DNA from 3 places in the Streptomyces sp. NPDC004051 genome. Region 2 is predicted to be linked to each of the others. Evidence: riboswitches for the same ligand, from Rfam matches in the RefSeq annotation. Region 2 holds a riboswitch; each other region holds the start of a gene.
What was found. Region 2 has a riboswitch for cyclic di-AMP ahead of ACWEQO_RS17415 (transglycosylase family protein). Riboswitches for the same ligand answer to the same signal wherever they lie in the genome.

Region 1 (10,326 bases), on a different contig from region 2:
GCGGCGCGTCAACGACCTTGGCGCCCAACGCGGATTGACCTTGCGCTACGACAAGACGTCGGTGGCGCGCTGGGTGTCGAAGGGGATGGTGCCACAGGGCACGGCGCCGCACCTGATCGCCGCCGCCATCGGCCAGAAACTCGGCCGCCCGGTGCCGCTCCACGAGATCGGCCTGGCGGACGCGGATCCCGCGCCCGAAGTGGGGCTCGCCTTCCCCCGGGACGTCGGACAGGCGGTGAAGTCCGCCACCGAGCTGTACCGGCTGGACCTGGCCGGCCGCAGAGCGGGGTCCGGCGGCATCTGGCAGTCGCTCGCCGGATCGTTCGCGGTGAGCGCGTACGCCACGCCCGCCTCGCGCTGGCTGATAACCCCGGCCGACAGTTCGGTCGCGCGCGAGGTGAGCCCTGCGGAGGGCTCGGCCGCGCCGGCCAAGGTCGGCCACAGCGATGTGCGCAAACTGCGCGAGGCCGCCGAGGACGCGCGGCGCTGGGACTCCAAGTACGGCGGCGGCGACTGGCGTTCCTCGATGGTCCCCGAGTGCCTGCGGGTGGAGGCGGCGCCGCTGCTGCTGGGCTCCTACGCCGACGACGTCGGCCGCGCCCTGTTCGGCGCGTCCGCCGAACTCACCCGGCTCGCCGGCTGGATGGCCTTCGACACCGGCCAGCAGGAGGCCGCCCAGCGCTACTACATCCAGGCCCTGCGGCTGGCCCGGGCGGCGGCCGACGTCCCCCTGGGGGGATACGTCCTGGCCTCCATGTCCCTCCAGGCCACCTACCGCGGCTTCGGCGACGAGGGCGTCGATCTCGCCCAGGCCGCGCTGGAGCGCAACCGCGGCCTGGCCACGGCCCGCACCATGAGCTTCTTTCGGCTCGTGGAGGCGCGCGCGCACGCACGCGCGGGTGACGCCCCGGCGGCCGGCGCGGCCCTGAAGTCGGCCGAGGGCTGGCTGGAACGTTCCCGCCCCGGCGACAGCGACCCGGGCTGGCTCGGCTTCTACTCCTACGACCGGTTCGCGGCCGACGCCGCGGAGTGCTACCGCGATCTGAAGGCGCCCCGCCAGGTCCGCCGTTTCACCGAGCAGGCGCTGTCGCGTCCGACGGAGGAGTTCGTGCGCTCGCACGGCCTGCGGCTCGTCGTCTCGGCCGTCGCCGAACTGGAGTCGGGCAACCTGGACGCCGCCTGCGAGCAGGGGGTGCGCGCGGTGGAGGTGGCCGGCCGCATCTCGTCCGCCCGCACCACCGAGTACGTCAAGGACCTCCTGCACCGCCTGGAGCCCTACGGCGACGAACCCCGCGTGGTCGAGCTGCGCGAGCGGGCCCGGCCGCTGCTGATGACACCCGCCTGAGCACCCCGCCCGCCCGGGCCGCCGGACCCGCCTCGACGGGGCCCGAGGCCCCGGCGGCCCCGTCGCTTCCGGGTGCACGGGCGTTGTCAGTGGCGTGGTGCACTATCGGGAGCGGGAGGTGGTGCGAGTGGTCCGCGCGGTGCGGCCGTCGTACGACTGCGACGTGCTGGTGATCGGCGGCGGCGTCGTCGGCCTGTCGACGGCGTACGCGATCACCCGTGCGGCGCCGGGCACGCGGGTCACGGTGCTGGAGAAGGAGCCCGGCCCCGCCCGGCACCAGACGGGCCGCAACAGCGGCGTCATCCACAGCGGCATCTATTACCGCCCCGGCTCCCTCAAGGCGCGGTACGCGGTGCGGGGGGCGGCGGAGATGGTCAAGTTCTGCGCGGAGTACGGCGTCCCGCACGCCGTGACGGGCAAGCTGATCGTCGCCACCGACCGGAACGAACTGCCCCGTCTGCACGCCCTGGCCCAGCGCGGCCGGGAGAACGGGCTGACGGTCCGCGAACTGGGCGCGACGCAGATCGCCGAGTACGAGCCGGAGGTCGAGGGCCTGGCCGCCCTCCACGTCGGCGCCACCGGTGTCTGCGACTTCGCGGCGGTGGCCCACCGCCTGGCGGAGGCGTCCGGCGCGGAGATCCGCTACGGCGCGCGGGTGGTCCGCGTCGACCGCCGCCCGGAGCGGGGCGTCGCGGTCCTGACCGCCGCCGGGGACGTCGTGCGCGGCCGGGTCCTGGTGAACTGCGCCGGGCTGTACTGCGACGAGATCGCCCGCCTCACCGGTGACGATCCCGGCATGCGCATCGTGCCGTTCCGCGGCGAGTACTACGAGCTGACCCGGCCGGAGCTGGTCCGCGGCCTGGTCTACCCGGTGCCCGACCCGGCCTTCCCGTTCCTCGGCGTCCACCTCACGCGCGGCGTCCACGGCGGCGTCCACGTCGGCCCCAACGCCGTACCGGCACCGGCCCGCGAGGGCTACGACCGGCGCACGGTCCGCCCGCGCGAGCTGGCCGCCACCCTGGCCTGGCCGGGCTCCCGGCGCCTGGCCCGCCGCCACTGGCGGCACGGCGCGGGCGAGCTGCACCGCTCCCTGTCCCGGCGGGCCTTCACCGAGGCGGTCCGCCGGCTCCTGCCCGCGGTCCGGGAGGCCGACCTGGTCCCCGCCCCGGCCGGCGTGCGGGCGCAGGCCGTCCTGCGGGACGGCACCCTGGCCGACGACTTCCTGATCCGGGAGGCCCCCCGCGCGGTCCACGTGCTCAACGCCCCCTCCCCCGCCGCGACGGCGTCCCTGCCCATCGGCCGGGAGATCGCCCGCCGAGCGCTGGCCGCCCTGGCCGGCCCGGGGCGGCAGGGCCCCGGCGCGGCCGCGGAGTCGCCCTGAGGGCCGCCGTGCGGACCGCCGTAAAATCGAGAGCACTGTGTCTGACTCCTTGAACACCCCCGCAGCCCCGCACACCGAGCACGCGCCCGGTGTGTCGATCCGCCGTACCCGGGAGAAGGGGGAGCCCCGCTTCCCCGACGGGCCGAAGGCCGATCCCGCCGGATCGCACTTCGAGCGGCGGATCCGGAGTTTCCAGCCGCGCCGGAGCCGGGTCACCGCCGGGCAGGCGGACGCGCTGCAGCGGCTGTGGCACCGGTGGGGCTTCGACGTCGACGGGCGCCGGCTCGACCTCGCCGACTTCTTCGGCAACGACCGCCCCGTCGTCCTCGAGATCGGCTTCGGCATGGGTGAGGCCACCGTGCGGATGGCCGCCGCCGACCCCGGCACCAACATCCTCGCCGTGGACGTCCACACACCCGGTCAGGGGCACCTGCTCAACCTCGCCGAGCAGCACGGTCTGGACAACGTGCGGGTCGGCAACGGCGACGCGATCATCCTGCTCCGCGAGATGCTCACCCCCGACTCCCTGAGCGGGCTGCGCGTCTTCTTCCCCGACCCCTGGCCCAAGAAGCGGCACCACAAGCGCCGGCTGATCCAGCCCGACTTCCTCACCCTCGCCGCGACCCGGCTGGCACCGGGCGCGGTCGTGCACTGCGCCACCGACTGGGAGCCGTACGCCCGGCAGATGCTCGAGGTGCTGACCGCGCATCCCGCCTTCGAGAACACCGTGGCCGACGGCGGTTTCGCGCCGCGTCCGGAGTTCCGCCCGCTGACCCGTTTCGAGGGACAGGGGCTGGAGAAGGGCCATGTGGTGAACGACCTGCTCTTCCGCCGCGTACCGCACGACGACCGGCCCGGTGACCGACCCACCGGGCAACCCCCCACCGGCCCCTGAGCCCATCCGGCGTACCTGCGGGCAGCGCCCTTCCCTCGTTAGGGTCAATGCCGTGGACACCAGCCGTCCGTACCCGACGCGGCCCGACGCGGTGGCACCCCCCGCCGGGCCGCCCGGACGAGCCCCGAAGCACGTGCACTGGTGGCAGCGGCCCTGGGTGCGCCACGGGGCGCTGATCGCCCTCCTCTCGCTCTCCGGCCTGGTCATCCTGGCTCTGGTCCGCGAGCAGACCGGCACGGAGGGCTTCCTGGTCGGTCTCGGCCTCGCCGTCCTCCCGGTGCCGCTGCTCATCGCCGCCTTCCGCTGGCTGGACCGGGTCGCGCCGGGCCCCTGGCGCAACCTCGTCTTCTCCTTCGCGTGGGGCGCCTGCGCCGCCGCGCTGATGGCGATCGTCGCCAACAGCTTCGCCACCCAGTGGATAGCGACGGAGACGGCGGACCCGTCCCGCGCCGACACCCTCGGCGCGACCGTCATAGCCCCCGTCGTGGAGGAGTCGGCGAAGGCCGCCGCCGTCCTGCTGGTCTTCCTCTTCCGCAGACGCGACTTCACCGGGATCCTCGACGGCGTGGTGACGGCCGGGGTCGCCGCCACCGGCTTCGCCTTCACCGAGAACATCCTCTACCTGGGCAACGCCTTCGGCACCGACCAGCTCACCGGCGGCAGCGGTGTCTCCTCCGTCACCGCGGCGACCTTCTTCGTCCGCGTCGTCATGTCGCCGTTCGCGCACCCGCTCTTCACCGTGCTCACCGGCATCGGCTTCGGCATCGCCGCGCTCGCCGTCGAACGTCGGCGCCGGTGGCGCGTCCTGCCGCCGCTGGGCGGTCTGCTGCTCGCGATGGGCATGCACGCGCTGTGGAACGGCTCCTCGGTCCTCGGCGAGTACGGCTTCTTCGCCGTGTACGGGGCGTTCATGGTGCCGTCGTTCGGCCTGCTGACCTGGCTGGTGGTGTGGACGCGGCAACGCGAGCTGCGGACCGTGCGCACGGAACTGCCCGTGTACGTCGCCGCCGGCTGGCTGAGCCCGGCCCAGCCGTTCGCCCTCGGCTCGATGCGGGCCCGGCGCCTCGCCCGGCGGTACGCGCGCCGGCACGGGGGCCGGGAGGCGGCCCGGACGGTGGTGCGGTACGAGGCGTACGCGACGTCCCTGGCGTTCCTGCGGCACCGGGCGCGCCGCGGCCGCGTGGGCACGGACTTCGCCGCGCGGGAGGGGGAGCTGCTGCGGGAGCTGTGGCGCCGCCGCGACGCGGCCCGCCCGGCCCTGGAGCACGCGGCCCGCGCCACCGCGCCGCCCGTGCCGCTCTGGCCGGTGCACGGCGCGTACGGCGTGTACGGCGTGCACGGCGCGACGGCCCTCTCGTATGCCCCGTACCCCGCGCGTCCCGCCCACCTCGGGCATTCCGCGTACCGGCCGAACCCGTACGCGTACCCGTACCGCCCCTGAGACGTACCGCCCCTGAAAACGCCTGACCGGCAGCCCTGACGTCGGGGGGTCGTCGTCAGAACTGCCGGGGCTGTGGTCGTCTCAGACGGTGAGGCCCTTGGACTGGAGCCAGGCCAGCGGGTCGATGCCCGCGCCGGAGCCGGCGGTGTGGACCTCCAGGTGGAGGTGGGCGCCGGTGGAGTTGCCGGTGGAGCCGACGCGGCCGATCACGTCGCCGGTGTTGACCTGCTGGCCGACGCTGACGTTGATGGAGGACTGGTGGGCGTACCAGATCTCGGTGCCGTCGTCGAGCGTCAGCACGGTCTTGTAGCCGTAGGAGCCGTCCCACCCGGCGGAGGTGATCGTGCCGGTGTGGACCGCCTTGATCAGCGTGCCCGTGGGGGCGGCGAAGTCCAGGCCGGTGTGCTGGCCGGAGGCCCAGTAGGCGCCGGCCTGACCGAAGGTCGAGGAAATGGTGTACGAGGAGGTGGGCAGCGCGTACTGCCGGGCCAGCTCGGCGAGGCGCTCGGCCTCGGCCTTCTGCTTGGCCTCCTCCTCCGCCTTCCGCTTCTCCTCGGCGGCCTTCTCCTCCGCCTCCTTCTTCGCGGCGGCGGCCTTCTCCTTGGCCTCCTGCTCCGCGGCGGCGGCGGCCTCGGCGGCGGCCTTGTCCTCGGCCTGGCTCTGCTGCTGCTCGACCTGGGCCATGATCCGGGCGTGCAGCGCCTCGCCGGCGTCGGAGCCGCCCTGCTCAGTGACCTCGTCGGCGACCGTACCGATGTCACTGAGCGCGGTGGCGGAGCCCGCGGGGGTTTCCTCGTCGGCGATGAGGGAACCGACAGAGGGAAGGTCCGGCATCGAGATCGAGACCGGCGGCTTGCCGGTCTGGGCGCTGGCCATGCCGCCACCGGCGACCGCCGCTATGACGCCGACGCCCAGGACCGTGGAGCTGCGGGCGAGACCTCCGCCGCGCTGCTTGCCGACACGGTGCCGGCCGCGCACGGGGCGGACGGACTCCTCGGTGGGGTTCCACTCCTCGAAGGGGCCCTCGTCGGGGCGGGCACCGCCGTAGACGAAGGGGTCGCCGTCGTACTGGCTCGGCATGAAGGGGGCCTCGGGAGCAGGCCGGTTCGACGCCACCTGGGCGTACTCCTTTCCTTCCTTCTCGCCTACCGGGTTAGCTGACGGGTTCGGAGCAGGAAGGTCTCCTACGCGCGTACACGCTCCGTGTCTCCACGGGGGCGTCCACGCGATTCACCCCAAGATGTTGGTTCCCCGGTTCCCTTACGGGATTCGGCGCATGCGCACGGAGCCGACTCGTGTGACGGCTGGGACGACCGCGCTGCGTTATCGAACGTTAATAGAGGTGGGGGCCGGATTCCAAGCCGTTCCTCTTGATCGTTAACGATTTCCACGCGGACTTAAGCGCCACGGTCGGGCAAAGTCGGGCGAGTTGACCATGCCTCACGCGTCACATTGAAACTGACGGTTTATCAGTTGTTATGCGCAGCGCGCCGACCCGATCACCTGGCGTGACAGCGGCGCGGAAGCCGAGAACGACCGAGGGCCGGAACCCTTTCGGATTCCGGCCCTCGGCCTTCAGTAGCGGGGACAGGATTTGAACCTGCGACCTCTGGGTTATGAGCCCAGCGAGCTACCGAGCTGCTCCACCCCGCGTCGTTGTGTCACCAGCATACGGCATGCGGGGGACACTCCGCACACTCCTCATCGCCTCGCCGTCGCCGCCACCGCCTTCGCCATCGCCGCCGCCGTCACCGCCGTCGTCTCGTCACCGGCCGACCAGATGGCCGTTCGGCGCCGTGGCCGCCTCCTCGTGCTCGGGCAGTACGACGACCCGGGCGCCCCCGGAGGCCAGCACCCCGCTGCCGTCGGCGTCCGCCACGAAGGTGTCCGGCTCCCGCCAGGCGGTGACCACCCGCCGCACCCCCGCGTCCAGGATCAGCCGAGCGCAGGGCGCCGGGCGCGAGGCGCGGCGCGCGCAGGGCTCCAGGCTGGAGTACACGGTGGCGGTCGTGAGCCGTGGATCCGTGGGGTCGGTCTTGGCGAGGGCGGCCTCCTCGGCGTGCACCAGCGGGTCGCCGCCCTCCCGGGAGTGGCCGCGGGCCAGTTCGGTGCCGTCGGCCGCGACCACCACCGCGCCCACGCTGAAGGCCGTCTCCGACGGCGGGCACAGGGCCGCCAGTTCGCAGGCGAGGGCCAGCCAGTGGTGGTCGGCGGCGACGGGGAGCGGGCCGGCGCCGGGGGCGGTGGGCTCGTAGCGCATGAGGACGACGTCGCCGACCGGGCGGGTCTCCAGCAGCCGCAGCCGGCCGCCCTGATAGGCGCCGGGGCCGAAGAGGCGGGCGGCGTCCGGGTCGCCGACGAAGAGCGGGGCGAGGACCAGCTGGAGCTCGTCGGCGAGGCCCTGGGTGAGGAGCTGGGTGTGGATCAGGCCGCCGCCCTCCACCATGAGCCGCCGGACGCCGTACACGTCGTACAGGTGCGTGAGGAGCCGCCGCCAGTCGAGTGCGGCGCCGAGCGGTACGACGTCGGTGGCGAGGCCGTGCGCGTGGGCGCGTTCGGCGCCCTCGTCGGTCGTGTAGAGGACCTTCTCGCCGCCGGTGTGCCAGAACCGCGCCGTCGGGTCCAGGTCGCCGGAGCCGCTGACGCTGACCTTCAGCGGGTACTCGGGCCGGCCCTCGGCGACCCGGGCGGCCCGCCGCTCGGGCGAGTTGACCAGCAGGCGGGGGTTGTCGGCGCGGATCGTGCCGGCGCCGATCAGGATCGCGTCGACCGACGCCCGCACCTCGTCGACCCGGTCGAAGTCGGCCGGACCGGACAGCAGCAGCCGCTCGGGGCCGGTGTCGTCGAGGTAGCCGTCCAGGGAGACGGCGGCGGACAGCAGGACGTACGGGTGGGGCATCGACGCGCTCCTGGGGACGGGGTCGGGACCGCGGGGCCGCGGACCACTGAACTGACTCAAGTCTGACAAGCGGATCGTGGGCCGGGCCGGGGCCCACGTGGGTGTCGCCCTCCCTCAGACATGAGTGGTGCCACGGATGGTCGTCGCGTGGGGCCGGATGTGAGCGTGGGAAGGCGACAAGTGGCTCCCGGACCCCTCTGTGGTCCCCGACGCACCGCCCGCGGCTCTGTATGGCGAAGAACCCCCATCGACGCGAAGGAGCGGCCCCCACTCGGCTCAGTCGATGAGATCACGCTCCGTTCCCGTGCTGTGGAAGGCGGTGGCCCGTGGGACATGCCGACACACTGCTCGCCATGGGCGGCGCCTTCCTCGCCGCCGCGTTCCTCGCCCGCCTCGGCAGCCGGATCGGACTGCCGACCATCCCCCTGTTCATGCTCGCCGGCATCCTGCTCGGCCCGCACACCCCGGGCCCGGTCCTGGTCGAGGACGCGCACGACTTCGGGATGCTCTCGGCGCTCGGTCTCGTCCTGCTCCTCTTCTACCTGGGGCTGGAGTTCCACCTCGACGATCTGAGACGGGGCGGCAGACGGCTGCTCACCGCCGGCGGCATCTACCTGCTGCTCAACGTCGGCGCGGGACTGGGCTTCGGGTTCGCCCTCGGCTGGGGCGCGCGGGAGGCCCTGGTGCTCGCCGGGGTGCTGGGCATCTCCTCCTCGGCGATCGTCACGAAGATCCTGATCGAGCTGGGCCACATCGGCCGGCCCGAGACCCGCCTCATCCTCGGCGTCACCGTCGTCGAGGACATCTTCCTCGCCCTCTATCTCGCCGCCCTGCAGCCCGTTCTCAGCGACGCCCGGGGCCTCACGGACATGGCGCTCCAGGCGGCCAAGGCGTTCGGCTTCCTGATGGTGCTCGCCGTCGCCGCCCGCTTCGGCGGCCGGCTGTTCGGCCGGCTGCTGGCGGTGCGCGACAACGAGCTGCTGGTCGTCACCTTCCTCGGCACCGCGATCCTGGTCGCGGGCGTCTCCGAGGTGCTCGGGGTCGTCGACGCCATCGGCGCGTTCATGGTCGGCCTGATCGTGGCCGGCACTCCCTCCGCACCCCGGATCCGCACCCTGGTGCATCCGCTGCGCGACGCCTTCGCGGCGATCTTCTTCTTCGCCTTCGGGCTGGCCATCGACCCCGGTGACATCGCCTCCGTCGCCGGTCCGGTCTCCGTCGCCGTGGTGCTGACCCTCACCATGAACCTGGCCGCGGGCCTGCTGGTCGCCCGCCTGTACCGCTACGGCGCCGACATCGCCGCCGACATCGCGACCACGCTCGTCGCCCGGGGTGAGTTCGCGCTGATCCTGGCCGCCATGGCCACCGGCGCGGGGCTGGACGGCCGGCTCACCGCGTTCATCGCCGGATACGTGCTCGTCCTCGCCGTCCTCGGCCCGGTGCTCGCCGGACGGGCCGATCTGCTCGCGCGCGCCCTGCGCGCCGTACGGGCACGGCGGTCCGACCACGGGCCCCCACCCGGGGCCCCGCCCGACGCTCCGGACGACGGGCCCGCGCCCGACCTGGACACCGGACGCGACCGGGAGGCGGAGCCCCTGCCCGCCGAGGCCGAGCGGTAGGACCGGTCCGGGCCCCTGGGTGTCGGCTCCGGTGACGGACCGGGCGCCCGGGTGTCGGCTCCGGTGACGGACCGGGCTCGATCAGGGCTCGATCAGGCCGACCCGGATGGCGTACCGGGTGAGTTCCAGCCGGTCCTTCAGGTCGAGCTTGGCCAGCAGGTTGGCGCGGTGGCGCTCCACGGTCTTGGGACTGATGACGAGGAGATCGGCGATCTGCTGCGAGGTGTGCCCCTCGGCGACCAGTTTGAGGATCTCCTCCTCCCGGTCCGTGATGGCCTTGGCGGGCAGGTTCCGGCCGTCCCGGGCGAGTTCGAGGTAGTTGCGGATCAGGGCGTTGACGGCGCCCGGGTAGAGGAACGGCTCGCCGCGCATGGTGGCCCGGCAGGCCTCCACCAGGTCGCGGTCGGCGACGGACTTGAGGACGTATCCGGAGGCGCCGGCGCCGAGCGCCTCGAAGAAGAACTGCTCGTTGTCGTACATGGTCAGGATGAGGATCCGCGTCTGCGGGAGGGCGCGGGAGAGCTCGCGGGCCGCCTGGAGGCCGGTCAGGCGGGGCATGGCGATGTCGAGGATGGCCAGGTCGGGTTCGTGGACGCGGGCCTGCTCGATGGCTTCGGCCCCGTTGTCGGCCTCGGCGACGACCGTCAGGTCCGGTTCGCCGTCGAGGATGAGGCGTACGCCCCGGCGGACCAGCGCGTGGTCGTCGGCGAGGAGGATACGGGTGGGGGGCGGACCCTCGGCGGGGC
Region 2 (10,326 bases):
GGTCGGCGGGTCCGCCACCGCCCCGTCCCGCACCAGGTGCCGCTCGGTCATCCGCACACAGCCCACGTCCACGGAGCGGGCCCCGCGCACGCGGTCGTCGCCGACGACGAACTCGGTGGAGCCGCCGCCGATGTCCACGACCAGGAACGGGCGGCGCAGGTCCGCCCGCCCCGTCAGTTCCTTGGTGGCGCCGGTGAAGGAGAACTCGGCCTCCTGGTCGCCGGTGATGACCTCGGGCTCCACGCCGAGGATGTCCAGCACCCCGCGCACGAACTCGTCCCGGTTCTCGGCGTCGCGGGAGGCGGAGGTGGCGACGAAGCGCAGGCGCTGCGCGCCGTGCTCCTCGACGGCCTCCGCGTACGCGCGGCAGGCGGCGAACGTCCGCTCCAGCGCCTCGGGGGCGAGCCGGCCCGTGCGGTCGACGTCCTGGCCGAGCCGGACGATCGTCATGCGCCGGTCCAGGTCGACGAGTTCACCCGTCCGCGGGTCGGCGTCGGCCACCAGGAGCCGGATGGAGTTCGTGCCGCAGTCGACGGCGGCGACCCGGGTCATCGGCCGTCCTCCTGCGGAGCGGCCGGCTCCTCGCCGGGCAGGGTCACGCACGGGCCCTTGCGCCACCACGGGGGCAGCATCGCGAGCGCCTCGTCGCCCAGCGGGTTGACGCCGGGGCCGGCGGCCAGCGAGTGGGCGACCAGGACGTGCAGGCACTTCACCCGGTCCGGCATCCCGCCGGCGCTCGGGAAGTTCTTCAGCTCCTCGATCTCGTCACGGCGCCGGATGTAGTCCTCGTGCGCCGCGCGGTAGGCGGCCGCCAGCTCCGGGTCCGCCGCCAGCCGCTCCGTCATCTCCTTCATCACGCCGTTCGCCTCCAGCGTGCCGATCGCGGAGTTCGCCTTCGGGCACGTCAGGTAGTACAGCGTCGGGAAGGGGGTGCCGTCGGGCAGCCTCGGCGCGGTCTCGACGACGTCGGGCTGTCCGCAGGGACAGCGGTGCGCGATGGCGCGCAGCCCGCGCGGGGGCCGCCCGAGCTGCTGTTTGAAGGCCTCGACGTCCGCGTCGGTCGGCTCGGTGCGCGGGGTCGTGGGCGGAGGGGTGTCCATACGTGTCTTCCTGCGGGTCTCTGTACGGGGCGTGCGGCTCTTCCGGACTCCGGAAGGCGCTCTGGGAGGGGCTCCGGAAGGCGGTGGCCCGGAACGACGGCTGAGGGTAGTAAGGCTAAACCCGGGGCTCACCGCGCGGCGGCGTCGGACCTGTCGACCCCGTCCCAGACGTTCGCGTACCAGGGGCGGTCGGCCGCTCCGAGGTCGGTGCGCGACTTCTCGGCCGCGCCCGGGTCGATCACGATGTAGCCGGTCTCGCCGGGCTTGACGTAGTGCAGCCGCTCGCGGGCCCGCTGCTCGGCGTAGGCGTCGTCCTGCCAGCGCGCCTTGAGGTCGCGCAGCTCCTCGACCCGCTGACGGGCCTCCTCCTGCTCCTGCTGGAGGTCGGCGATCTCGGCGCGCTGGGACACGTACTGCCGCATGGGGTAGGCGAGCGCCACGATCAGCGAGCAGACCACCAGGGCGAGCAGCGCGGCCCGGCCGGTCAGCCGGGAACGGCGGGCCTGGCGTCTGGTCTGCGAACGGTAGACCCGGGCCGCGGTCTGCTCACCGATCAGCCGGATCCTGGTCGCGGTGGAGAAGCGGTCCCGGTCCTTCACGGCCATGTCCCCGTCTCCCGTTCACATTTCATACGCGCGTACGTCCCCGGACACGGTACGGGACCGTGTCCGGGGACGTACGGACGACTGGCGGAGCCGCGTCGTCAGGCGTTGCGGAACCGCGGGAAGGCGCTGCGGCCCGCGTACACCGCGGCGTCGTCGAGGATCTCCTCGATGCGCAGCAGCTGGTTGTACTTGGCCACGCGCTCGGAGCGGGCCGGGGCGCCGGTCTTGATCTGGCCGCAGTTGGTGGCGACGGCCAGGTCGGCGATGGTGACGTCCTCGGTCTCGCCGGAACGGTGCGACATCATGCACTTGAAGCCGTTGCGCTGGGCCAGCTCGACGGCGTCCAGGGTCTCGGTCAGCGAACCGATCTGGTTCACCTTCACCAGCAGGGCGTTGGCCGAGCCCTCCTCGATGCCGCGGGCCAGGCGCTCCGGGTTGGTGACGAACAGGTCGTCGCCGACGATCTGGACCTTGTCGCCGAGCTTGTCGGTGAGGGCCTTCCAGCCGTCCCAGTCGTCCTCGAACAGCGGGTCCTCGATGGAGACCAGCGGGTACGCCTCGACCAGCTCGGCGTAGTACTCCGTCATCTCGGCGGCGGAGCGCTCCTTGCCCTCGAAGACGTACGAGCCGTCCTTGTAGAACTCGGAGGCGGCCACGTCGAGCGCGAGGGCGATCTGCTCGCCCGGGGCGTAACCGGCTTCCTTGATGGCCTCGAGGATGAGGTCGAGGGCCTCGCGGTTGGAGCCGAGGTTCGGGGCGAAGCCGCCCTCGTCGCCGAGGCCGGTGGACAGGCCGCGGCTCTTCAGCACCTTCTTCAGGGTGTGGTAGACCTCGGTGCCCCAGCGCAGGGCCTCGGAGAAGGACTCCGCGCCGATCGGGGCGATCATGAACTCCTGGATGTCCACATTGGAGTCCGCGTGCGAGCCGCCGTTGAGGATGTTCATCATCGGCACCGGCAGCAGGTGCGCGTTGGGTCCGCCCAGGTAGCGGAAGAGGGGCAGGTCGCTGGCCTCGGAGGCGGCGTGGGCGACGGCCAGGGAGACGCCGAGGATGGCGTTGGCGCCGAGGGAGCCCTTGTTGTCGGTGGCGTCCAGGTCGAACATCGCCTGGTCGATCAGGCGCTGCTCGGTGGCGTCGTAGCCGACCAGCTCCGGGCCGATCTGCTCGATGACGGCCAGGACGGCCTTCTCGACTCCCTTGCCCTGGTAACGGTCGGGGTCGCCGTCACGGAGTTCGATGGCCTCGAAGGCGCCGGTGGAGGCACCGGACGGAACGGCGGCACGACCCGTGCTGCCGTCGTCGAGGCCGACCTCGACCTCGACGGTGGGGTTGCCTCGGGAGTCCAGGATTTCCCGGGCTACGACGACGTCGATGGACGGCACGAGCATCTCCTTCATGGATGTGACGTGGATCAGCCGGGCCACGGGGACCCTGCGGGACCGAGCCTATCCGGCTCCGGGCGATCGGCCATCCGGTCGGCCGCCTCTCGGACGGAACCGAGAGTAAATTGTTTCCGAACGGAACAAAGACGGGCCCGGAAACCGGAACCCCCTCGTGCCCGTCGGCCGGCACCGGACACCAGACGCCGAACACCGGACACCGGACGCCGGCGAGGACCCGCCGCGTACGGAAAAGCCCCGCCCCGGCGCGTACGGGGAACACGCACCGGGGCGGGGGAGACCCCGTGGGGACGGGGAGGGGAGGGGCTCCGTGGGGACGGAGCCCCCTGGACCTGCGGCCGCACCTTACTTCAGGTGCAGCTGCTGACCCGGGTAGATGAGGTCGGCGTCCTCGACGATGTCGTCGTTCAGCTCGAACAGCTTGTTCCAGCCGCCCTTGACGTCGTGCTCCGCGGCGATCGAGCTGAGGGTGTCGCCCTTGACCACCTTGTACTCGCCGTCGCCCTTCTCGACCTTCTCGCCGGTCGGGGTGGTGACGGTCTTCTTCGCGGCGGCCGGACGCTCGTCGGAGCGGGAGGCCTTCTGCTCGGTGGAGCGCTCGGGGGCGGAGCCGGTGCTCTGCTTCTGGGCGCTCTGCTTCCGGGTGCTCTGTTCCTGGGTGCTCTGCTTCTGGGTGTTCTGCTTCTGGGTGTTCTGCTGCTGGGTGCTCTGCGAGGAACCGCTGTTCTGGTTCCCGGCGCTCTGGTTGCCGGAGCCGCCGCCGGCGTAGGCGGCGTTGGACAGGCCCTTGCCGCAGACCGGCCAGGCGCCCTTGCCCTGGCCCGCGAGGACCTTCTCGGCTATCTCGATCTGCTGGGCCTTGCTGGCCCGGTCGGCGGTGGCGGCGTACTGCGTGCCGCCGTAGCCGGCCCAGGTGGAAGCGGAGAACTGCAGGCCGCCGTAGTAGCCGTTGCCGGTGTTGATGGACCAGTTGCCACCGGACTCGCACTGGGCGACGGTGTCCCACTCGGAGGCGGTGGCGGCGGAAGCGTTGCCGGCCGCCATCAGCGGGGCGGCGACGGCGGCACCGGTGACGCCTGCGACGGCGATGACCCGGGTGGCCTTGGACGGACGACGGTGCTTGCCCTTGCCGGAAAACAGCATGGAAGATCCCCTCACCGACGCCTACGAGGTGAGCTGTCGGGTTCGGGCCGGTTGAGTTGCCCGGCCGCGTCCCTCACGGGACACGGCTTCACCCCTAGCCGATCCGGCGTCAATCACCGGATGCGGCACCTACCTTGGTTCCCCCGCTCCTGCCTACGGCGCATGACGCGACGAGTGTTCCCGTGCTGCCACTGGCAGGATTCGGCGTGGCGGCAGCCGGGGCCCGCGGTGGCGAGCGGTCCTGACGGTAGACACGCGCACGGCGGATAATCAAAGACGATCAGGGCTTCTGAGACCTATCTCTCATCGCCTTTATAACGGACATTCAGCGCGAAACCCGACCTCAACTGCCGCCATCGACACGCCTCTTCGAATGTCAGCCTTCGTCCGATCCGAATCCGAACGCAAGGCTCTGACCGGGAAGGATGAGGTTGGGCGCCGCCTCATCCGCCCCCGCGCCGCCCCCGCCGTACTGGGCGAGCCACCCGCCGCCGAGCGCAAGGGAGTCGACGGCGATCGAGGGACCGATTCCGGTGCCCTCGGGGGCCCTGTCGGCCGGGGAGGAGACGTCGAGGCCGCGCGAGAGGCCGAGGCCGCCGCGCGAGGCGTGCCGGCCGGAGCTTCCGGACTCACGGTCCTCACGCACCTCTTCCTCGGCACTGGCGCCACGGTGGCGGCCGGTGGGGGCCTCACTCGCGGACGCATCCGAAGAGCCCGCCTTCTGTCCCGACTTGCCCGAATCGCCCCCCTTGGCGGAGGGGGAAGCGGAAGCGGAGGGGGAGGCGCCGGGCTCGATGCCCGAACCGTCGGACTCGGGCGCTTCGTCCGCCTTCTGGCCCTTACCGACCTCGATGCCCTTGTCGCCGCCGTTGCCCTTGTTGCCCGAAGAAGCACCGGCGGACTGCGAGGGCGCCGGGGTGGCGGAGCTTCCGGTACCGGACGAGTCGTACGACGAGCCGCCGCCCGCGCCGGTGTCGGCGCCGGCCTTGCCCAGGTCGCCACCCAGGCCCGACAGCAGGCCGCAGGCCTGCCACGCGCCGACCCCCTGGTCGGCGAGGATCTTCTCGGCCACGGCTATCTGCTGGCCGCGGCTGGCCTGGTCGGCGCTGGACGCGTAGTCGAGGCCGCCGTACTTCTCCCAGTCCGCCTGGGTCAACTGCAGGCCGCCGTAGTAGCCGTTGCCGGAGTTCTGACTCCACGAGCCGCCGGACTCGCACTCCGCGACCCGGTCCCAGGTCACACCCTCGGCCGCGCTGGCGCCACTGGCCCCGAGGAGCGGAATCGCGATGGCTGAGCCGGTCACTCCGGCAGCGACGACAAAAGCCGGAGCCTGGCGGGGGCGACGGTGACGACCGTTCCCGGAGAGCATGCGGAGACCTTTCGCAGGACAACAGTTACCCGCACGGCGAGTCGAACTGCGCAGCTGTGCAACCGAGGCGCCGTGCTTGATGGGTGAACGTAGCCGCAGACAATCGCTTGTCACAAGTTCATGCCGCGCAGATCACATGAAGATCACAGAGCTGACCGAACGTCATGTCCGCACTGCCCCGACGACGGTGCGACGGACCGTGCCCGAAGGGGTCCCGACCGTCACTTCAGAGGCGTACGGAGGATGCGCAAAAGCCACTTCTGCGGCAACCCGGTGGCCTTCACGGGTCCGTCCGGCGGGTTGCTACGGCAGACATCCGGTGACCGTTCAGTAAGTCACTTCGGCCATGGGCTGAATTCCACCGGCAGGGTCCGCAGTCCGCGCATGATGAGCCCGCCGCGCCAGCGCAGTTCGGCCGGATCCGACGCGAGCCTGAGGTCCGGCAGTCGGGTCAGCAGCGTGGCGAGCGCGGTCTGGCCCTCCAGCCGGGCCAGCGGGGCGCCCAGGCAGTAGTGGATGCCGTGGCCGTACCCCAGGTGCTGGTTGTCCCGCCGGGCGAGGTCGAGCACGTCGGGATCGGCGAACCGCTCCGGGTCGCGGTCCGCGGCGGCCAGGACGACGAGGACCGGGTCCCCGGCCGCGATGTGCTGCCCGCCGAGGGTGAGCGCCTCGGTGGCGAACCGCCAGGTGGCCAGCTCCACGGGCCCGTCGTAGCGCAGGAGTTCCTCCACGCCGGTCTCCAGCAGCCCGCGCTCCCCGGCGGCGAGCGAGGCTTGCAGGCGCTCGCGCTGCTCGGGGTGGGTGAGCAGGGCGTAGGTGCCGTTGCCGATGAGGTTGACGGTGGTCTCGAAACCGGCGAACAGCAGGATGAACGCCATGGCGGCGGCCTCGTTCTCGGTGAGGTGCTCACCGTGGTCGGAGGCGCGGATCAGGCCGGAGATGAGGTCCTCGCCGGGGGCGGGTTCGGCGGGCAGTGCCTCGCGCTTGCGGTGGATGAGGTCGGCGAGGTAGCCGCGCATCTTCTTCACCGACCGGGCGACCCCTCCCCGGGGTCCGCCCTGATGCCGAATCATCATGCCCGCCCAGTCCCGGAAGTCGTCCTGGTCCTCCCGGGGGACGCCGAGCAGGTCGCAGATGGCGTAGATGGGGAGCGGGAAGGCGAACTCGTGGATGAGGTCGGCGGAGCCGCGCTCCGCGAACCGGTCGATGAGCCCGTCGGTGAGCTCCTGCACCCGGGACTCGAACTCGGCGACGCGGCGCGGTGTGAACGCCTTGCTGACCAGTCTGCGCAGCCGGGTGTGGTCCGGCGGGTCGATGTTGAGCAGGTGCGTCATCAGCTCGGCCTTGCGCTCACCGGGAATGCCGGTCTTCCCCTTGGCGTGGGCGGGCTCGTCGTGGTGCGCCGGGTTCTTGGAGAGACGGGGGTCGGCAAGGGTCTGCCGGGCGTCGGCGTACCGGGTGACCAGCCAGGCCTCCACCCCGCTGGGCAGCCGCGTCCGGTGCACGGGCGCGTGCTCGCGCAGCCAGGCGTAGGCGGGGTACGGGTTGCTCGCGAACTCCCAGGTGAAGAGTTCGGGGGCGGTGCTCTCGGGCTGGGGCTGGTGCTGGTCGGTCACACCCCGACGGTATCCGCCCCCTTCTCCCCGAAGGCCCTCCCCTTGCTCCTCCGGTTACTCCCCTACTCCCCCGTTGCTTCCCCGCCGGTCCCTTCCGCGGCCCGTATCGCGTCCCGGTACGCGCGGGCCGCCGCGCGCAGGGCCGCCTCCGGGTCGACGCCCTCCGCCTCGGCCCGTACCGCCAGGGCGAGCAGGTCGTAGCCGATGCCCTCGACCCGGGGCAGGGAAACGTCCAGGCCCGCGGTGCGGACGCGGGAGGCCAGTTTGGCGGCGAGGGCCAGGCCGGGCTGGCCCATGGGGATGCCCTCGGTGACCGAGGTGCGCTGCTTCTCGACGGCCTTGGTGCGCAGCCAGTGCGCCTTGACCTCCTCGGGGGTGGTCGCCGTCTCGTCGCCGAAGACATGGGGGTGGCGGTGGATGAGCTTGGCGACGATGCCGCCGGCCACGTCGTCGACGGAGAAGGGCTCCTCCGGATGCTCCTCGGCGATCCGGGCGTGGAAGACGACCTGGAGGAGGACGTCGCCCAGTTCCTCGCGCAGTTCGTCCCGGTCGCCCTCCTCGATCGCCTCGACGAGTTCGTACGCCTCCTCGATGCCGTACTTGGCCAGGCCCTTGTGGGTCTGCAGTGACGACCAGGGGCACTCGGCGCGGATGCGGTCCATGACCTGGACGAGGTCGAGCAGGCGGGCGCCCGGCAGGTCGTAGGAGGCGGGCAGCAGCTCCAGCTCCGGCATCCGGACGCGGCCGGTGCCCGCGAGGCGGGCCAGGCCGTCGGTCAGAGCGGGCTCGCCCTCGCCCGTCGCCACGACGACCACGGTCCGCCCGCCGGCGCAGGCCTCGACCAGGTCCTGGGCGGCCGGTGCCGCTTCCTCGACGGCTATGCCCGCCTCCCGCAGGTACGGCAGCTGAGGATGGGCGCCGTCCGCGCACAGCACCCGGTCGGCCGCGTGCAGGGCCTGCCAGGCGGGCCAGGACAGCAGGCCGGGCGCGACGCGGTGGCTGGTGGTGAGCAGGACGACGCGGCCGGGCGGCGCGGCGGAGGGGGCTGCGGGACTGGTTGCGTTCACGGTCCGAAACTAACCCACGGCCTCGCCGGCCCCAGAAAGTTGTCCACAGGGGAACCGGCGCGGTGTGACAGTAGGCCTGCCGCCTCAGGCGATCGGCTGGCTTCCGTCCACCGTGACGTCCCGGACCCACGGGGTCCTGGCGTCGACGCGGCTGCTCTTCTCGTCGTCCCAGGTGCCGTAGCGCGGGTTGAGGTCGACGTCGAGCTTCCTGCTCGCCTCGGACAGGGCCTGCCAGAACTCGGGCCGGCTGGTGTCGGTGCCGAGCTGCCGGGCGAGCTTCTGCGCCTGGACCTGGAGGCGGAGGTTGTCGTCGAGGCGCCGCGGCGGGATGCCGTACTGCTGCAGCCAGGCCGCCTCCAGCGCCTCGGCTCCGCCGGCCTGCTGCTCCAGGCCGGCCCGCATCCCCTGGACCTCCTTGGGGGTGACGCTCACCCCGGCGTCGCGCGCGGCACGCTCCAGCACACGGTCCAGGACCATGCTGTGCAGGGTGTCGCGGGTGAGGCTGCCGGTGCGGGCGACGGCCTGCTCGTACTGGGCCTCCGGCACCGCCTCCTGCTGGGCCGCGCGGATCTCTCCGACCCGGTCCTCCAGCTGCGACACCGTGATCCGCTGTCCGCCCACGACGGCCGCCGCGCCGGGATGCGCGTCGTTCCCGCAGGCCGTGAGCAGGGGGGCCGCCATCGTGAGGGCGGCGGTGAGGAGGAGCGCGGTGCGACGACGGCGATGCAAGGAAACCTCCTGAGGAGAGCTTGTGCGGCGGTGCACAAAGTCCTGCGGTGATCGATAGTAGGCAGCGGCCGGGCTCTGGCCAACCCATTCGACCAACGATTCACCGCGACTTCGAGCACCGCCGCCCCGCTCGCCGGGCGAGGCGGCCCGCGATCCGTGGCGGCGCTGCCGGTGACGCACCGCCCCACCGGTCAGGCGGCGGCCAGCTCGCACCAGACGACCTTGCCCCGGTTGCCCTCCCTCGCCAGCGGCTGCCATCCCCACAGATCGGCGTAGGCCTTGACCAACGCCAGCCCGCGCCCCTCCTCCAGGTCCACGACCCGTTCCAACGGCACCGGCGGCTCCGGCGGCGCGGGGTCCGCGTCCCACGCCCCGATCCGCAACACCCCCGCCGCCCACCGCACCCGCAGGGCGGCGGGTCCCTTGGTGTGCCGCACGGCGTTGGAGACCAGCTCGGCGGCGAGCAGTTCGGCGGTGTCGACGAGACGGATCAGGCCGTGCATGGTGAGGATCAGCCGGAGGGTCCGGCGGCTGATCGTGACGGCGCGGGGATCGTTGGGGATGTAGAGGCAGTACTCCCAGGGGTCGGCCGTGGTGCCGGTTCCGGACATGGGTCAGCTCCTGTCGTCGGGTGAGGGGTCGTGCTCTGCAGCGGTGTGCGGGCGGTGGCATCGCCGCAGCCGTCATGGCAGGACGGAGCGGTGCACTTCCGGAGCCCCGGAATGCCGCAGCGTGTGCATCGCGTCACTGACGGTAGATCTAAATTTAGGGACGCGGCAAGCCGGTCGCGTAATCTGACGCCGAACGAGTCGCGTCCACAAGCACGTCAGGGAGCCGGACCATGGTGAAGAGGCGCGAACCAACGGCACGCCAGATGCGACTGGCAACCGAACTGCGCAGACTCCGTGAGACCGCGGGCCTCAACTCCCGCCAGGCAGCCGGGCTGCTCGGCGTGAGCCCCGCCCAGATCACCCACATCGAGTCCGCGCTCGCAGGCGTGAGCGAGCAGCGCCTCCGTCGCCTCGCCTCCCACTACGCCTGCACCGACAAGGAGTTCATCGACGCCCTGGCGACGATGGCCACCGATCGGACGCGCGGCTGGTGGGAGGAGTACCGGGGCCGCCTCCCCACGCCATTCCTGGACTTGTCCGAACTGGAGCACCACGCGCGGTTCCTGCGCCATGTGGCGGTCCTGTACGTACCGGGCCTGCTGCAGACGGAGGACTACGCGCGTGCCGTCTTCTCGTCCAGACTGCCGGAACTGACCCCCGAGGAAGTCGAGTTGCGCATCCAGCAC
Region 3 (10,326 bases), on a different contig from region 2:
GGGGTCCACGCCGCCCCAGGTCTCCTCGATGGTCTCCAGGGCCGCCGACAGATATTCGGCGCGGGCGTCGAACAGGGGGTCGAGCAGCTCCATGACCTCGGGGGAGTAGGCCGAGGCGGAGCTGCCGCTGCGACGCACCCGGTAGCGGCGGTGCTTGGCGCCGGACTTGAGGTAGTCGTCGAAGATCGCGTCCCGCTCCACCCCCAGGGCGAGCAGCGTCACCGCCACCGACAGGCCCGCGCGGTCCTTGCCCGCCGCGCAGTGCATCAGCGCGGGGACGCTCTCCTCGGCGAGCGAGCGCAGCACCTGGGAGTGCTCGGCGGTGCGTTTCCTGACGAGCACGCGGTACGAGGCGATCATCCGGCCCGCCGCCTTGCCGTCGGCGAGGATCGAGCGCAGCTGGTCCAGGTCGCCGTCGCGGACCATCTTCCAGAACTGTGCGCCGTCGGCCGGGTCGCTCAGCGGCAGGTTCACCTGGCGCACGCCGGGCAGTTCGATGTCGTGGCCGTCCAGCTTCCGGTCGGCCGCGTTGCGGAAGTCGAAGACGGTGTGCAGTCCCAGGGAGGACAGGAAGGCGGCGTCCGACGCGGTGGCGTGGGCGAGGTGGCCGCTGCGGAACAGCACGCCGTGGCGTACCCGGCGGCCGTCCACGGTCGGCAGTCCGCCCACATCGCGGAAGTTCCGCACTCCGGTCAGCTCGGGTTCGGTCGACGGGATGTGCTGCGTCACTGGGGCCCCTCCCTCTCGCCGCCGACGGGGAGGCGCCGGCGGGTGTCACCCGACGATACGACATGCCTGTCGGGGGCAATGAGTTGTCCGCGGACCGGTCGACGGGGGCGTTCCGGGGCGACCGGCCGACCGGAGCAGAACGCACCCGATAGGGCGATTGAAGTTGTTATGTCCGTTTAGCAGTTTTCGCCACAAAGTGCACCGAAAGAAGGGGAGGTGGGGGGCGCGTGGTGAGCATCGTCATATCGGTGACGATGTGTTGTCGCCATGCTCACCTAATTCCGTTGTTCCGTAAGGGAATCCGGGGAGTGCGGGAAATCCGGGACGACTCTGGGTGACGGAATTCAGGTGAATGGATCACGGAAAAGGGCCTTCGTTCGGAACATCGCGCTTGTCCCTTTGCGCCGTGGTCGCCTACGTTCGCCATCGATCCGGACGGACGCCTAATCCTGCCGCCGCCCGGAGCCCGCACACACTGACCCGTGTACGGCAGGAGCGGGGGACCCACAGGTACCACTGCCTGTCCCGGTCTCCGGAACAGGCTCGGGGTTAAGCCGCGTCCCGACGCGGCCGGGCATCTCCAGTCCGAACCCGACAGCTCACCTCGTAGGCGCCGGAGAGGAATTCGTCATGCCCGCAGAGGGTAAGCACCGCCGTCCCCGCGCTGCGCGTTTCACCCGTTCCATAGCCGTCGCCGGCGCCGGTGGCGCAGCGCTCGCACTGCCGCTCCTCGGCGCCACCGGCGCGAACGCCGCCCCGGCGCAGGCGGCCCCGGAAAAGGCCGTCCAGTCGTTCTCCGTCGCCGACAAGAAGACTGACGGCAAGAAGGCCGACAGCGGCAAGAGCGACGGCGCCCGCACGTACACAGTGAAGGGCGGCGACTACCTGGCGAAGATCGCCGAGTCCGAGAACGTCGACGGCGGCTGGAAGCAGCTCTACGCCGACAACCGGGAGGTCGTGGGTGACGACCCGTCGCTCATCCACCCCGGTCTGAAGCTCTCGGTCGACGGCAAGGCCGCGGCGAGCACGCCGAAGAAGTCGGCCTCCTCCGGCCCTGCCGGTCCCCTGGGGCCGCCCTCGTCGTCCGCTCCGTCCTCCGCGCCGAAGCAGTCCGCGCCGAAGGCCTCCTCCGGTGCCGCGACCGCGAACCAGGCCGCGAACACCTCCGGTTACAGCTCGCCGGTGCCCGGCAGCGGCCCCGGCACCGCCTACAAGGTGGCCGGCAGCATGTGGTCCAGCGGCTACCACACCGGTGTCGACTTCGCGATTCCGACCGGCACCTCCCTGAAGGCCGTCGGCCCGGGCACCGTGGTCTCCGCGGGCTGGGCCGGTGCGTACGGCAACCAGGTCGTCATCCGGCTCGAGGACGGCCACTACGCCCAGTACGCCCACCTGTCCTCGCTGTCCGTCTCGGCCGGCCAGAGCGTGAGCGGCGGCCAGCAGGTCGGCCTCTCGGGGTCCACCGGCAACTCGACCGGCCCGCACCTGCACTTCGAGATCCGCACCACGCCGAACTACGGCTCGGACGTGGACCCGGTCGCCTACCTCAATGCGAAGGGCGTCTCCCTCGCCTGACCCCGCGGCGACCCGCCTGACACACGCCGAAGGCCGGACCCCGATCCCGGGGTCCGGCCTTCGGCGCGTTTCGGCCCTTCAACGTTCTTGCGAACAGGGCTATTCCGGAACGGGACAATGCTCGGGGAGTGGCTTATCTCACCGCGCGTCAACCCCTTCCTACGGTCGCGTAGGTCACATTCGAAAGGGAATCATGTCCCCTCGTGGCAGACGATTCGAAGAGTGACAGCACATCAGTGATCGGGTCGTACGTGGCGGTGGGGGACAGCTTCACCGAGGGCGTCGGCGACCCCGGCCCGGACGGGGCGTTCGTCGGCTGGGCCGACCGGTTCGCCGTACTTCTCGCCGACCGCCGCCCCGAAGGCGACTTCCGGTACACGAATCTCGCGGTGCGCGGGAAACTGCTCGACCAGATCATGGCCGACCAGATTCCGCGGGCCGTCGAACTGGCTCCCGCACTGGTCTCCTTCTGCGCGGGCGGCAACGACATCCTCCGCCCGGGCACCGACCCCGACGAGGTGGCCGAGCGTTTCGAGCAGGCCGTGGCCGCGCTCACGGCGGTCTCCGGCACGGTCCTGGTGACCACGGGGTTCGACACCCGGGGCGTGCCCCTGCTCAAGCATCTGCGCGGCAAGATCGCCACCTACAACGGGCACGTGCGGGCCGTCGCCGACCGGTACGGCTGCCCGGTGCTCGACCTGTGGTCCTTGAAGAGCGTCCAGGACCGCAGGGCCTGGGACGCCGACCGGCTCCACCTGTCGCCCGAGGGGCACACGCGCGTGGCGCTCCGCGCGGGCCAGACCCTCGGCCTGGACGTCCCGGCCGACCCGGAGCAGCCCTGGCCCCCGCTGCCGCCGCGCGGCAACCTCGACGTCCGACGGGACGACGTCCAATGGGCGCGCGAATACCTGGTGCCGTGGATAGGGCGCCGGCTGCGCGGGGAGTCGTCGGGGGACCACGTGACGGCGAAGGGGACGCTGTCCCCGGACGACATCAAGGTGCGGATCGCCTCGGTGGCCTGACGCCGGAAGGGGGGCGGACGCGGCGGGCACGGGACACGGGGGAGGGGCACGGGGGCGGACGCCCGCGCCCCGTCCCGGGAGCCGGAGCCCGGCGGGCCCGTCGCCCCCGGGCGGCCGGTTCCGTCCCGTCCGCCGCCGCGGTCCCGGCCGGTCCGCACATAATGGGATGTCCGACCGACTCTGCTGGGAGGCATCGTGGCCGGTTTCCGTCCCCGGAGTTCCGGGCTCCGTGCGCTGCGGCCCGCGGCCTTCGGCGCGGACCCGAGCGGTGAGCGCATGGCGCGCATCCGCAGGTCCCCGCACTACCGGGACGGGGTGTTCCAGAACCCCGGGGGCCCCGTCCGGCCCCGCTCCGAGGGCTCGACCCGGGACCTGGCGAAGACCTACTTCGACAAGGAGACCCGGCACAACCGCGCACCGCGCGGCGCCGTGCCGGTGCACTCCACCACCCTCGCCGACCTGGCGCGCCCGCCGGCCACCGGACTGCGTCTCACCTGGATGGGCCACTCCAGCGTACTCACGGAGATCGACGGTCAGCGGGTCCTGTTCGACCCCGTGTGGGGCGAGCGCTGCTCCCCGTTCCCGTTCGTCGGGCCGCGGCGGCTGCACCCGGTGCCCCTGCCGCTGGCCGCGCTCGGCCCGGTCGACGTCGTGGTGATCTCGCACGACCACTACGACCACCTGGACCTGCCCACCGTCAAGGCGCTGGCCGGCACGGACACGCTGTTCGCCGTGCCGCTCGGGGTGGGCGCCCATCTGGAGCACTGGGGCGTGTCCGCCGACCGGCTGCGCGAACTGGACTGGCACGAGGCGACACGGGTCGGCGGGCTCACTCTCACGGCCACCCCGGCCCGGCATTTCTGCGGCCGGGGGCTGCGCAACACCCAGCACACCCTGTGGGCCTCCTGGGTCGTGGCGGGTGCGGAGCACCGCGTCTACCACAGCGGCGACACCGGCTACTTCGACGGCTTCAAGGACATCGGCGCCGACCACGGACCGTTCGACGCGACGATGATCCAGATCGGCGCGTACTCGGACTTCTGGCCCAAGGACCGGCTGGACCCCGTCCCGGGACCCGGTTCCTGGCCCGAGATCCACATGAATCCGGCCGAAGGCGTCCAGGCCCATCTGGACCTGCAGAGAGGCCGCCCGGACGGTGTCCTCCTGCCGATCCACTGGGGCACCTTCAACCTGGCGCCGCACCCCTGGGCGGAGCCCGGCGAGTGGACGATGGCGGCCGCCGACGCGGTCGGTCAGCCCGCGGCCTTCCCCGTCCCGGGCCTGCCGTTCGAGCCCGCGGGAGAGCTGCCGGCGAAGACGTGGTGGCGGGAGGTGGGGCACGTCCCGAACCACAAGTGGCCGCTGCCCGACCCCCTCACGGACCCCTCCGCCTCCTCCCACGAGGACCTGGACCTGGTGGGAGAGGAGTGACGTGGGGCAGGAGTCCGCGAGCCCGGAAGTCATGGCCTCTGTTGCTACGGAGAGTGAGAATTTCGCGGACCCTCCTCGGGGGTGAAGGAACTCCGAGGGCCGCTGCGGCGGAGGGGTCGTGGCCGTCGCGGTGGCCCGGGTGAGTGGATGCCGGAGGAAACGAGGGCCGGGGAGCCGTGGGCTCCCCGGCCCTCGGCATGTATTCATGACCGCTTCTGACCAGGTCGGATCGAGTGACGACCGTTTCCGGGTGACTGCCTGACGGGTTCATCGGTCTGTCGTACGAAGGCTCATACCAGAGCGGGACGCTGTCCGGGCAAGTTTGTCAACTGGCCACCGCACGTGATGCGCTGGTGACTACGGTGAGTGTCGGTCGGGCGCATCGCGTCCCGGGGCCATGTCCACCAGATCGGATCAGGGAGCGGGGACCGGTACGTGCAGGCAGAAGGCGGACGAGGGAGCAGACGGGGCGAGGGGCCCCGCCGGCCGGGCCCGGCCGGCGTCTCGGGCGCGACCGGCACCCGGAACCGACGGACCGGTACCGGTGCGAGGACACCGGGGCCCGGTTCCCGGGCCCCGGCCTCCCGCACGGACCGGCGGGAGGGCGGACGGCACGGACGCCCGCCCTCCCGGCCCGCCCCCGCGCTCCCCGAGACGCAGATACGGTCCCAACTGCTGAGGCTCGCCGTGCTGCCGCCCGTCGCGGTCGCCCTCAGCGCCTGCGCGGCCGTGCTGTTCACGGTCCGCTCCACCGGGGTGCGGCACGGCGCCCCGCTGTGGATCGTGCTCGGCGGCGCCGGGTCGGTGGCCCTCGCCGGCATCGTCGTCGCCACCGTGGCCGCCGACCGCGCCGCCCGCTCCGTGCAAGAGCGGGTGGAGAGCCTGCGCCGGAGCACGGCCCGGCGCGAGGCCGACCTGGGCGGCCTGGTGGACGCCCTGCGCCGGGGGGAGGGCCCGCCGCCCCGGGCGCAGCGCGACAGGACGCCGGAGAACGCCGACGACTTCGACCTGCTCGCCGCCGATTTGTCCCGGGCGCACGACGGCGCCGTCACCGCCGTCGTGCAGGCCTCCCAGCTCTCCAGCCAGGCGGGCAGCGAACAGAAACTCGAGGTGTTCGTCAACCTGGCCCGGCGCCTGCAGTCCCTGGTGCACCGCGAGATCTCCCTCCTCGACGAGATGGAGAACGAGATCGAGGACCCCGACCTGCTCAAGGGCCTCTTCCACGTCGACCATCTCGCCACCCGCATCCGCCGCCACGCCGAGAACCTCGCCGTGCTCGGCGGGGCCGTCTCCCGGCGGCAGTGGAGCAACCCCGTCCCCATGACCGAGGTGCTGCGCTCCGCCATCGCCGAGGTCGAGCAGTACTCGCGGGTCAAACTCGTCCCGCCGATCGACGGCACCCTGCGCGGACACGCGGTCGCCGACGTCATCCACCTGCTGGCCGAACTCGTCGAGAACGCCACGCTGTACTCCGCCCCGCACACCCAGGTGCTGCTCCGCGCCGGCCTCGTCACCTCCGGGCTCGCCGTCGAGGTCGAGGACCGCGGACTCGGCATGCCCGTGGACGAGCAGGAGCGGATGAACGCCCTGCTCGCCGACCCGGACCAGGTCAATGTGGCCAGCCTGCTGGCCGACGGACGCATCGGTCTGTTCGTGGTCTCGCAGCTCGCGAAGCGCCACGGCATCCAGGTCAGGCTGCAGAGCAACATCTACGGCGGGGTGCAGGCCGTGCTCGTCGTGCCGCAGTCACTGCTGGGCGCGGAGCCGTGGGTCGCGGGGCCGGGCACGGGACAGCCGCGAGAGATCCACGCCGTGCCGGGCACGGAGTACGGCGGCGGACCGGCGCCCCGGCCCGAGCACCCCGTGCCCGCGCCCGGAGGTGTCCCGCTGCCGGGACCCGGTCCGCTGCCGGGGCCCGGGGCGCTCGGCACCCCGGCGCCGCATGCCGCGGGACCGCGCTCGCACCGCCGCGACCGGCCCCCCGCCGCGACCCCGCAGTCCCCCGACGGAGTGGCGCCACCCCTGCCGCTGCGCGGTGCCCGCGCGGTACGGGCCAACCCGGCCGAGGCGACGCCCGGCATCAACCCCGAGGACCGGCGGACCCTCGCGGAGAACGGGACGGGAGCCGCCCCCCTCACCCCGCGCGACGGCACGGTGCGCGACACCGTGGACAGACCCCGACTGCCCCGCCGCCGCGCCCAGGAACACCTCGTGCCCCAACTCCGCGACGGCCCCACGCCGCGTCAGGAGACCGGACACGTCGCCGGTCACGATCCCCATCTGATGGCGGCCTTCCAACGGGGCGTCAGCCTCGCCGAGACCCAGCAGCCCACCGACGCCGTCCCCCTGGGGCGCGACGACCCGGGCCGCACCGACAACCCCGGCGAGCACACGGTGGGCCGTCCCACGGCGCCCATGCTGCCGACCCGGCCCGTGGAACCCCACCCCGTGCAGTTCCACCCCGTGGAAGCGCACCACGTGCCCGCGGTGTCCCGGGAAACGCGCGGCGCCCATGACGGGGTGCCGGCGCCCCCTACCGACCACACCACCCGGGACGACGGGAGCGCGCCCGCCGGATGAGCACGCCCGCACCCGCCCCCACCGCTCCCGCAGACCTTCGTACCCCAAGGAGTCGATCCACCATGGCGAGCGATGCGCCGACCGCCCACGTGTCCGATCTCGACTGGCTGATGAGCGGCCTCGTACAACGGGTGCCGCACACGTCGAGTGCCGTACTGCTCTCCTGCGACGGACTGGTGAAGTCCGTGCACGGCCTCGACGCGGACAGCGCCGACCACATGGCCGCCCTGGCCTCCGGTCTCTACTCGCTCGGCCGCAGCGCCGGCATCCGCTTCGGCGACGGCGGCGACGTCCGCCAGGTCGTCGTCGAACTCGACTCGACCCTGCTCTTCGTCTCCACCGCCGGGTCCGGCACCTGCCTCGCGGTGCTGGCCGGCCGCGAGGCCGACGCGGCGGTGCTCGGCTACGAGATGGCGATGCTGGTCAAGAGCGTCCGGCCGTATCTGATGACCGCTCCCCGGCAGCCCGCCGCAGAACCCCCGGTGATGAGGCCTTGAACGTGGCGACGGCCGGCGACGGCCCCTGGCTGGACGAGGCGGCCGGGCGGCTGGTGCGTCCCTTCACCGTCAGCGACGGCCGTACCCGCCCCACCGTCGAACTCGACCTGATGTCACAGGTGATGGCCACCGGGGCCACCCCTTTCGGCTACCTCGGCCCCGAGCACGCGCAGGCACTCGACCTGTGCCGCGCGCCCCTCCCGGTCGCCGAGGTCGCCGCCCATCTCAAGCTGCCGGTGGCCGTCACCAAGGTGCTGCTGGCGGACCTCGTCGACTGCGGGGGGCTCACCACCAAACCCCCCGTGTTCGACCACAACCCGACGGACCGGGCCCTTCTGGAGGCAGTGCTCGATGGACTACGACGACAGCTCTGACCGCGGCACCGGCACCGACCCGTTCCCCACCGCGCTCAAGATCCTCGTGGCGGGCGGGTTCGGTGTGGGCAAGACCACCTTCGTCGGCGCGGTCAGCGAGATCGCGCCGCTCAGCACGGAGGAACTGCTCACCACGGTCAGTGCCGCCACCGACCGGCTCGACGGAATCGAGAACAAGGTCGAGACGACCGTGGCGATGGACTTCGGACGTATCACCCTTGACCCGGAGCATGTGCTGTACCTGTTCGGCACACCGGGCCAGGAACGGTTCTGGTTCATGTGGGACGAGCTCTGCGAGGGCGCCCTCGGCGCGGTCGTCATCGCCGACACCCGGCGGCTGGAGGAGTGCTTCGCCGCCGTCGACTTCTTCGAGCAGCGCGGCCTCGGCTTCGTCATCGCCGTCAACGAGTTCGACGGAGCCTTCCGCTACGACCCCCAGGAGGTCCGCGCCGCCCTGGACCTGACCGACGAGATCCCCGTCGTCCGCTGCGACGCCCGGATCTCCAGCTCGGGCGTCCAGACCCTGCTGACCCTGGTACGCCACCTCATCGCCCACGCCCCGGCCCCCGCCACGGGGCAGGGCGCCCACATGTGATCCCCGCACACCGTCACGGAGCCCGTCCATGCGTTCTGCCCACACCCAGGGAGCCCGCCCATGAGCTACGACCCGCCCCGCCCGGCCGGTCGTCTGCTGCTCACCCCCGAGGACAAGGAGGCCCCGGCCCGCACCCGGCGACTGCACCGGCTGGGCCTGGGCGAACGCCCCGAGCCCACGCTCGACGCCTTCGCGTACGGCCTCTCCGAACTCACCGGGGCGGCGTACGCCATGGTCAACTTCCTGGGGGAGGACCGGCAGTTCTTCGCCGGTCTGCACGCCCCGGCGGTCGCGCCCGTCGTCCGCGGCGACGGCACCGGCGCCCTGCTGGGCCGGTCACTCCCCCGCGACCACGGCTTCTGCCCCCATGTGGTGGCCCGGCGCAAGGCACTGGTCCTGGGGGACGTGAGCGACTACCCGCGGTTCGCGGGCAACCCGGTCGTGGACGAGTTCGGGGTGCGCTCCTACCTGGGAGCCCCGCTCCTCGACAGCACCGGCACGGTGCTGGGCACCGTGTCGGTCTCCGACATCCAGCCGAGGGCCTGGGGACAGGCGGGGCTCACCGCCATCAAGGAGCAGGCCGCGGATCTCGTCGCACGGCTCGAACACCTCGAGCACCTCGAGCACCTCGCACACGGAGAGGCCGACGGGCTGTCGTGGTGAACCCACGGGCCCGGGGCCGAGCGCACGGCCCGGCGGTCCGGGTGGAGCCGATGGGGTGACGGCGTGAAGGAAAGCTGTGGCCACGCTTAAGAAATCCTCGATGGACCGGTGAGGGTGGCGTACGGCAGATTGCAGTACGCATCCACTCCGCTTCCCGGCCCGGGCCGCTCCGGCGTGCCCGGGAGCCGGGACTCACCCTCAGGAGCCGTGGCGTTGAAGGCGCTCGTCAAGGAGAAGGCCGAACCCGGGCTGTGGCTCGCGGACGTTCCGGAGCCGGCCGTCGGGCCCGGTGACGTGCTGATCAAGGTGCTGCGCACCGGTATCTGCGGCACCGACCTGCACATCCGGTCCTGGGACGGCTGGGCCCGGCAGACGATCAGCACTCCGCTGGTCCTCGGGCACGAATTCGTCGGCGAGGTCGTCGGGACGGGCCGGGACGTCGACGAGATCAAGACCGGTGACCGGGTCAGCGGCGAGGGCCACCTCGTGTGCGGCAAGTGCCGCAACTGCCTGGCCGGACGCCGGCACCTGTGCCGCGCCACCATCGGGCTCGGCGTCGGCCGCGACGGCGCGTTCGCCGAGTACGTCGCGCTGCCCGCGACCAACGTCTGGGCGCACCGCGTGCCCGTCGACCTCGACGTCGCCGCGATCTTCGACCCGTTCGGCAACGCCGTGCACACCGCCCTGTCCTTCCCGCTCGTCGGGGAGGACGTCCTGATCACCGGCGCCGGACCGATCGGCCTGATGGCCGCCGCCGTGGCCCGGCACGCCGGGGCCCGCCATGTCATGATCACCGACGTCAGCGAGGAGCGGCTGGAACTCGCCCGCAAGATCGGCGTGAGCCTGGCGCTGAACGTGGG

Region 1: it holds a riboswitch for cyclic di-AMP, as region 2 does, so the genes downstream of both, ACWEQO_RS25695 (M23 family metallopeptidase) here and ACWEQO_RS17415 (transglycosylase family protein) in region 2, are expected to answer to the same signal.
Region 3: it holds a riboswitch for cyclic di-AMP, as region 2 does, so the genes downstream of both, ACWEQO_RS18990 (M23 family metallopeptidase) here and ACWEQO_RS17415 (transglycosylase family protein) in region 2, are expected to answer to the same signal.

The regions. Positions count from the first base shown of each region.
Region 1 is NZ_JBSGHG010000029.1:72,180-82,505, reverse strand. Features, by position in the region: gene ACWEQO_RS25715 (MFS transporter) at 1-1,345, shown strand, start outside; gene lhgO (L-2-hydroxyglutarate oxidase) at 1,443-2,726, shown strand; gene trmB (tRNA (guanosine(46)-N7)-methyltransferase TrmB) at 2,764-3,621, shown strand; gene ACWEQO_RS25700 (PrsW family intramembrane metalloprotease) at 3,674-5,062, shown strand; gene ACWEQO_RS25695 (M23 family metallopeptidase) at 5,144-6,178, opposite strand; cyclic di-AMP (ydaO/yuaA leader) riboswitch at 6,190-6,347, opposite strand; tRNA gene ACWEQO_RS25690 (tRNA-Met) at 6,642-6,715, opposite strand; gene ACWEQO_RS25685 (dihydrofolate reductase family protein) at 6,828-7,961, opposite strand; gene ACWEQO_RS25680 (cation:proton antiporter) at 8,288-9,580, shown strand; gene ACWEQO_RS25675 (response regulator) at 9,662-10,326, opposite strand, start outside.
Region 2 is NZ_JBSGHG010000014.1:94,619-104,944, forward strand. Features, by position in the region: gene ACWEQO_RS17395 (Ppx/GppA phosphatase family protein) at 1-552, opposite strand, end outside; gene ACWEQO_RS17400 (DUF501 domain-containing protein) at 549-1,100, opposite strand; gene ACWEQO_RS17405 (FtsB family cell division protein) at 1,229-1,705, opposite strand; gene eno (phosphopyruvate hydratase) at 1,804-3,087, opposite strand; gene ACWEQO_RS17415 (transglycosylase family protein) at 3,451-4,248, opposite strand; cyclic di-AMP (ydaO/yuaA leader) riboswitch at 4,252-4,419, opposite strand; gene ACWEQO_RS17420 (transglycosylase family protein) at 4,625-5,617, opposite strand; gene ACWEQO_RS17425 (cytochrome P450 family protein) at 5,953-7,233, opposite strand; gene ACWEQO_RS17430 (nucleoside triphosphate pyrophosphohydrolase) at 7,296-8,300, opposite strand; gene ACWEQO_RS17435 (SurA N-terminal domain-containing protein) at 8,385-9,029, opposite strand; gene ACWEQO_RS17440 (ATP-binding protein) at 9,221-9,640, opposite strand; gene ACWEQO_RS17445 (helix-turn-helix domain-containing protein) at 9,871-10,326, shown strand, end outside.
Region 3 is NZ_JBSGHG010000016.1:129,076-139,401, reverse strand. Features, by position in the region: gene ACWEQO_RS18995 (tyrosine-protein phosphatase) at 1-729, opposite strand, end outside; cyclic di-AMP (ydaO/yuaA leader) riboswitch at 1,193-1,355, shown strand; gene ACWEQO_RS18990 (M23 family metallopeptidase) at 1,360-2,304, shown strand; gene ACWEQO_RS18985 (SGNH/GDSL hydrolase family protein) at 2,541-3,326, shown strand; gene ACWEQO_RS18980 (MBL fold metallo-hydrolase) at 3,522-4,757, shown strand; gene ACWEQO_RS18975 (ATP-binding protein) at 5,445-7,337, shown strand; gene ACWEQO_RS18970 (roadblock/LC7 domain-containing protein) at 7,400-7,834, shown strand; gene ACWEQO_RS18965 (DUF742 domain-containing protein) at 7,837-8,208, shown strand; gene ACWEQO_RS18960 (GTP-binding protein) at 8,186-8,803, shown strand; gene ACWEQO_RS18955 (GAF domain-containing protein) at 8,864-9,466, shown strand; gene tdh (L-threonine 3-dehydrogenase) at 9,680-10,326, shown strand, end outside.